DNA from 2 places in the Arthrobacter sp. GW460-12-1-14-TSB2 genome. Region 1 is predicted to be linked to the other one. Evidence: riboswitches for the same ligand, from Rfam matches in the RefSeq annotation. Region 1 holds a riboswitch; the other holds the start of a gene.

What was found. Region 1 has a riboswitch for cyclic di-AMP ahead of AC07YR_RS18030 (C40 family peptidase). Riboswitches for the same ligand answer to the same signal wherever they lie in the genome.
Region 2: it holds a riboswitch for cyclic di-AMP, as region 1 does, so the genes downstream of both, AC07YR_RS02205 (NlpC/P60 family protein) here and AC07YR_RS18030 (C40 family peptidase) in region 1, are expected to answer to the same signal.

The regions. Positions count from the first base shown of each region.
Region 1 is NZ_JBWKYC010000017.1:46,610-49,915, forward strand. Features, by position in the region: gene AC07YR_RS18025 (NlpC/P60 family protein) at 210-971, opposite strand; gene AC07YR_RS18030 (C40 family peptidase) at 1,132-1,806, opposite strand; cyclic di-AMP (ydaO/yuaA leader) riboswitch at 1,877-2,036, opposite strand; gene AC07YR_RS18035 (M23 family metallopeptidase) at 2,185-3,009, opposite strand; cyclic di-AMP (ydaO/yuaA leader) riboswitch at 3,013-3,224, opposite strand.
Region 2 is NZ_JBWKYC010000001.1:463,145-466,450, forward strand. Features, by position in the region: gene AC07YR_RS02190 (cupin domain-containing protein) at 1-14, shown strand, start outside; gene AC07YR_RS02195 (DUF1918 domain-containing protein) at 88-282, opposite strand; gene AC07YR_RS02200 (hypothetical protein) at 416-1,021, shown strand; gene AC07YR_RS02205 (NlpC/P60 family protein) at 1,131-1,883, opposite strand; cyclic di-AMP (ydaO/yuaA leader) riboswitch at 1,887-2,079, opposite strand; gene AC07YR_RS02210 (polysaccharide deacetylase family protein) at 2,420-3,306, shown strand, end outside.

The DNA.
Region 1 (3,306 bases):
TCACGGCCGCACCCGTCAGGGGCTCGAGGGCCGGCTGCCCTCTGCTTGTCCGGGCTATGGATCGACAACACAAGAGTAAACACTCAAGTGCCCTATCGCCGAATCGGCTCCTTACCATAGACTCCGTGTCGGCAAAAATTCACCTGCCGGAAACGCAGAAGGACCCCTGCCCGAGGGCAGGGGTCCTTCTGTTATGCGTGAACCGGGTATTAGCCGCCGACGCGGATGAAGACCGGACCGGAACCAACGTTGACGCTGAACAGCGAGGTGGTTCCGCCGTTCCAGCCGCCGTGAACGGCCTGGCCGTTGCCGACGTAGACAGCGATGTGGGCCATGCCCATGCCGCCGTTCTCGTAGTACGCGAGGTCGCCCGGCTGTGCCTCGGCGGCGCTCACGGTGCGGCCCAGGGACAGGTAACCTGCCGGCCAGCCGTGGTAGTTGACGCCGACTGCTGCAAGCGCGTTGGTGGCGAGGGCGGTGCAGTCCTGCGCGACACCCAGCTGGGCGTAGGCGGCGGCAGCAATCGCTGCGCCGTTTCCGCTGGCGGCGGCGGGTGCTGCAGCTGCAGGGACGGCCGGGGCCGACACGGTCGCGGCAGCGGCAACCGGAGCGGCCTCAGGAGCAGCTTCCTGCACCTCGACGACAGGCTTGGGAGCCTCGACGACCGGAGCCGGGGAGGTGGAGACCGCCGGCTTCTCGAAGGAGATGGCGATGCTGGAAGCGGCCGAGATGTTGGCCGGAGCAGAGGACTGCACTTCCAGGGTGGAAGCAGAGGTTGCTTCGCGCTGAACGTTGGTGTCGGCAGCGTTGGCTGCGATACCGCTGGTCAGGACCAGGCCGGAAGCTGCAGCGATAACCGCAGCCTGACGGCCCATGCCGCCGGCGTTGTCGCCGACAGCCTTGGCAATGACAGCAAGCGAGTTGGTTTTGGTAACCTCGGCGCGGTGCCGTGCGATCGCACGAGTAGTCATTATTTCTCTCTTTCGTTTTCCTCAGACTGCGTGGCAGGCCGCGGTTTTTGGACGCTCCGGCATCTTGGGGGTAAGCCGGAACGGCCCGAACAGGTTTATTTAGCGAAGAACGCGCGCTTCAGCGACGGGAAACCCGGGATGTAGCGAAGCGCCGCGTGTTCTAGCGAAGCGTGTAGAACGCAGAAGTGCCCGTGGCGGACACAGCGTGCAGGATCGTGCCCTGCGACGGGTTCAGCGCGCTGATCATCATGCCGTTGCCGACGTAGATGCCAACGTGCGCACCGCCGTTTTGCATGACCAGGTCGCCCGGCGCCGGGGTGGCGGTGGGTGTCATGGCGGTCCATGCATTGGTGCGGGGGATGCTGATGCCAGCCTGGGCGTAGACCCACTGGGTGAAGCCTGAGCAGTCCCAGCCGCTGGGAGTGGTGCCGCCCCAGACGTAGGCGCTGCCAATACCGGTGTACGCGATGGCGGCGAGGCCCGATGCTGCTGCAGAGGAGGCGGCGTCGGCAAGCTTGCCGGCCTTGGCTTCCCCGTCAGCACCAGTGGAGGTCTCGCTGGCGTCGGTACCGGTGGACTGTGCCCGGACGGTTTCAATCTTGGGCGCTGCCGTCGTGGTGACTGACGGACGCTCGAAGGAAACAGTCGCTGTCGGTTCAGCGGTTACGGCCAGCTGGGCTGACTGAGAGCCGGACTCCGTCGAAGCGGAAACACCCAGGTTGGTATCGGCGGCATTTGCCGGCATTCCAACGCTGAGGATCAGTCCGGACGCAGCTGCGATCACAGCCGCCTGGCGACCTACGGTCCCGGCGTTGGCAGTAACAGCCCTGGACACGGAGTTCAACGGGTTCGTACGAACCGTTTGCGCACGGTGGCGCGCAGAAGTGTTGCGTGTAGACACGAAGGTAGCCTCTCCCAATGCCTACGAGGTGAGCTGTCGGATTCGGATGGGAGTCACCCGGCCGCTCGGCTTCCTGGGAAGCTTTTGCGACTTAACCCCAAGGTCTTCTTGCGAAGACCAAAATTGGTTCCCCCGCCTCTGCCAGACGATGTCATGCGAACGGACCTTGAGCGGTGGCAGAGTTAGGCAATCCACTCAAGAGCGCCAACTTCGGAAAAGTTGGCGTGCTCTAAACGGTACAGGAATTCCGAACGAATGTCACATTCAGGTCACGGCATGTCACAGGAATGCGAGAGTGACCCATCGCTTGGGTTAGAGCCAGCCGGTGGGGTCAACGACTTCGCCGTTGACCATCACTTCGAAATGGAGGTGGCAGCCGGTGGAAGCGCCGGTGGTCCCGCTCAGGGCCACAACGTCGCCGCGGCTGACCTTCTGGCCGACCTGGACGCTTGAAGACGAAAGGTGGTTATACGTGGTTTCGAGGCCGTTGCCGTGGTCAATCACCACCCGGTTTCCGCCGCCGTAGGGGTGCCAGCCGGAGAACGTGACCGTTCCGCTGGCGGCAGCCAGGACGCTGGTGCCGCACTGTGCCGCGTAGTCCTGGCCCCGGTGGAACTCACCGGCTCCGCCGGTTATCGGGCTGACCCGGAAACCGAAGGGCGAAGCGGAAACCAAGTGTTCGAGCGGCGCCCCGAGGCTCCCGGCGGAAGCAGCGCGGGTGATGGTGCCCGCGGACTGCGCGCTCAGGAGCTGCTTGAGCTTGCCGTCGGGATCGCCCTTGGTGGCGACATAAGTGCGGTTGAAGTCAATTTTGGCGCCGGCAGCAGCGGAAACCTCCGGCTGCGCGGCAACTGAGGCGGCGACACCGGCATTCCCGGTGTCCGCAGTGGACATCATGGGACCGGTCGACGGGACGGTCACGGTGAGGACAAGTCCGGTGGCGGCAAGGGCAATGCCGGCCTTCTGACCCACGCCGCTCGCCGAAGCGAAGTCCGTTACCTGGCTGAACAGGCTGCGGCGCCGGCGTGCATCACGGTGTGCATCGCGCGGCCTGACCGTCATTACGGCTTCGGCCACAGGGTACTCCGAAGCGGGACCGGTCGCCCTGCGGCGGCCCCTGACGGTCTGCGTGGTCAAGAAATATCCTCTCTGGAGAGCCTGCGAAGTTAGCTGTCGGATTCGGGTCAGAGAGTGCAAAGACCCGGTCCGCCAATGCAAGGCGTCCGACACAGGTCTCCCTAGGGAATCCTTCGTCGGAAGTGGCTTGCTGCTGACGGACTTCACCCCAAGGCCGTTTTTCAACGGCCGGTTGTGGTTCCTCCGCCTCTGCCAGGAGGTGGTTCGCACACTGATCCGCTGGCAGAGCTCGGCTTCGGATCAGGTAACGCTTTTGTATCGGCGCTAGTGCTCAACTATAGGCGATTAATCAGCGCG
Region 2 (3,306 bases), on a different contig from region 1:
AGTCCCCCGAGTAACCGGCCGCGCCGAAGCAACCGAAGCGGCCGGGCGGACAACAGCCCGGTTGGCTGCGGGGCCACTACTGCGGGTTCACTGCTGCGGGTGGATCCTGTCAATCACGAAGTCCCCGCCGGGGATGACAGTGGTTTGATGGCCGTCGTCGAATCGCACCACATACGGCGGCGCTCCATCAGCGCCGTGAACCTCAACGATCTGGCCGTGCCGCTCCGACGATCCGACCGTCTTGCCCCGGATAGTGATCCGGTCTCCCTGGGTTGCCTTCATGGCAATCACCTCCAAGAACCAGAGTACGAGTCTCGGGGCGGGGATAACAGGGCCGTTGCGCACTGGAAGTTCGAGGGTGTACGGCCGGGATACGACTGAACTGACCTTGACACGGGACCCAGGGGGAACGGCTATGGCGGAGGAAAAACCCAACAACTGGTGGGCTACGCTGCCCGGCCTGCTGACCGCTGCAGCAGCTGTGATCACCGCTGTGACGGGGCTGCTGCTCGGCATGGGGCAACTGGGGATGTTCGACGCCGGCCGTCCCGCCGCTTCGACGGCGAGCGCCTCCGGTACGGGTTCCCCGGCCGCTTCCACCGGCGCCGCACAGCCGGGCGCTGGTGCGTCGACGTCCGCCCCCGGGTCCGGCACAGGTAACCGCGCGGAGTGGAAGGTAGCCCTGCCAGCCGAACGCACGTACCGGGCCGCCGACGTCGAATATGAAATTCTCAACGCCACTGCGCGCCCCGATGTGTCCGGCAAAATCGCACTGACCCTCACGCTCAGGTGCACCAACCACGGCCGGTATGACCTGAACTTCTGGGACTCAACGTTCAGGCTGAACGTCGGTGGCGTCAGTTACTCCCCCGATCCCGGCCTGAACGAGTTGGTCGCGGGCGATTCGAGCAAGTCGGGTGGCGTCCGCTTCACCCTTCCGGCGGACACCCGCGACGCGCTGCTGCGCATCAAATTCGCGGAAGGCGAGATCACGGCCCAGCTCACCATCTCGCCGCCCTGAGGTACCCGTGTGCGCCGTTGTGCCACGAATACGCGGAAGGCCGGCGACCTGCTGCCCCCAAGGCAGCTGATCGCCGGCCGTTACGCCCGCTTGAAGAAGGGCGGGGAGGCTAGGCTCCGGCGCGGACGAAGGTCACGCCGCCGGTGGCCGTCAGCCAGGACAGCGGGTGCGTGACGGTGGCGTTTACGCCGTTCATTCCGCCGCTGATCACCTGGCCGTCGCCGATGTAGATGCCGACGTGGCCGGACTGCACCACCATGTCGCCGGGCTGGGGCTCCCCCACTACGGAGCCATAGTTCATAAACTGCATGGGTCCCAGGTCCCCGACCGGAATGCCGGCTGAGCCAAGGGCCTTTTCCACCATGGCGGTGCAGTCCTGGGTGATGCCCAGCTGCGCGTAGGCGGCAGAAACCATGGCGGCGTTGACACCGCCGGCAACAGGCGCCGGGGCGGGAGCGGGCACCGCAGCCTGGACCTGCACGGAAACAGCAGGAGCGGCAGGCGCCGGAGCCGCCGCGGCGGCTGCCGCCACTGCCGGGACGGGCTCTTCGACCGATACCTCCACGGGGGCGGGGGTGGTGCTGACGTCCGGACGTTCGTAGCTGATCCTGACATGGGAATCAGCGCTGAGCGGGGCACCCACTTGGGCATTGATGTCGGGGGCGGACGCCGGAGCTGAGTCACGTTCCGCCGGGGCTTCAGCGGCCTGGGCCGCCATGCCGCTGGACAGGACCAGGCCCGAGGCAGCGGCTATGACCGCAGCCTGCCGGCCGGCCCTGCTCCGGCCCCCGGCCGATGTGGACCTGGAGCGCCCCGCGGGCGCGGTTGACCGATGATGAGCGGGCAGTTTGCGTGAAAGCATGAATTAACCTCTCCCGATGCCTGCGAGGTTAGCTGTCGGATTCGGATGGGAGACACCCGGCCGCAGCGCCCTTCCGCGTTGCGGATGGCGTGCGGCTTCACCCCGAAGACCAGCACGAACTCTGCCGGTCAATAGTGGTTTCCCCGTCCCTGCCGGATGGTTTCGATCGGATCCCGGACCGCGGCAGGGTTAGGCAATCCGCCCGGGAGTGCCGGTATCTGAGACAACGGGCACCGTTCCACCGTACGCGGGCCACCGTTGGGATGTCACATCAAGGTAACGGGGCCGTCGGGCCCTCCCCCGGCACCGCTGTGGCCCGGCTCGCGCTGCTACAAGCAGGTAGCGGCACGCTACATATACTTGGATCTGCGGTTTGTCAAATTCGAGTGTTTTCCATTGACGCCGCGAGGCGTAGTCTACGTGCATGTTCTTGCGGGGGGACTCACACGCCTGGAGGAATCATGCGTTGGTCAAATCGTTCTGTCCACAACCAGCCACGTCATGTCGCGGAACTCCCAGAGCCTACGGCCGGGGGTATGCACGGCCGGCGTTGGGTCGCCATCCTGGGAGCGCTGTTGCTGGCTGTCAGCACGGTGGCGGGTGTCGCCGGCACATCGAAGGCCGCGGGGCCGACCATCGTCAGCCTGACGTTCGACGACGGCCTCGGCAGCCAGCTGGCCGCCGCGCAGGAGCTCAAAGCCCACGGTCTGGTGGGAACCTTCTTCATCACCACGTCCTTTGTGGACCAGTCCGGGTTCCTGACCCGGGCGAACCTGCAGACTCTGGCCGCCGGCGGCAACGAGATCGCCGGCCACAGCGTAACCCATCCAGACATGACAACGCTCAGCGCAGCAGCCGCGAGCGCGGAGGCCTGCAACAGCAAGTCGACCCTCGAAGGCTGGGGCTTCACCGTCCGCAACTTCGCCTACCCCTTCGCTGCGGTGAATGCCACGGCCCAGTCCGCAGTCAGCGGCTGCGGGTACGCCAGTTCCCGGGGCCTCGGCGACATCCGATCTCCTGCCAGCTGCGCCGACTGCCCTGTGGCCGAAACGCTACCGCCGCAGGAACCCATGGTCACCAGGGCACCGGACCAGGTGGCCGCCACGTGGAGCCTGGCGGACCTGCAGGCCACCGTCACCAACGCGGAGACAACCGGCGGCTGGCTGCAGCTGACCTTCCACGAGATCGCCAACGGAACGGACCCGTCCCTGTCGATCAGCCCCGCACTGTTCAAGGAATTCGTCACATGGCTGGCCGCACGGACAGCAAACGGTACGACGTCGGTCCGCACAGTCGCACAGGCATTGGGCCAGTCCCCGGTATCGCCTTCTCCCTCACCGTCGCCTTCTCCCTCACCCTCCCCCTCCCCGTCTCCCTCGCCCTCTCCGTCCCCTTCGCCGTCGCCCTCTCCCAGCGGACCTGT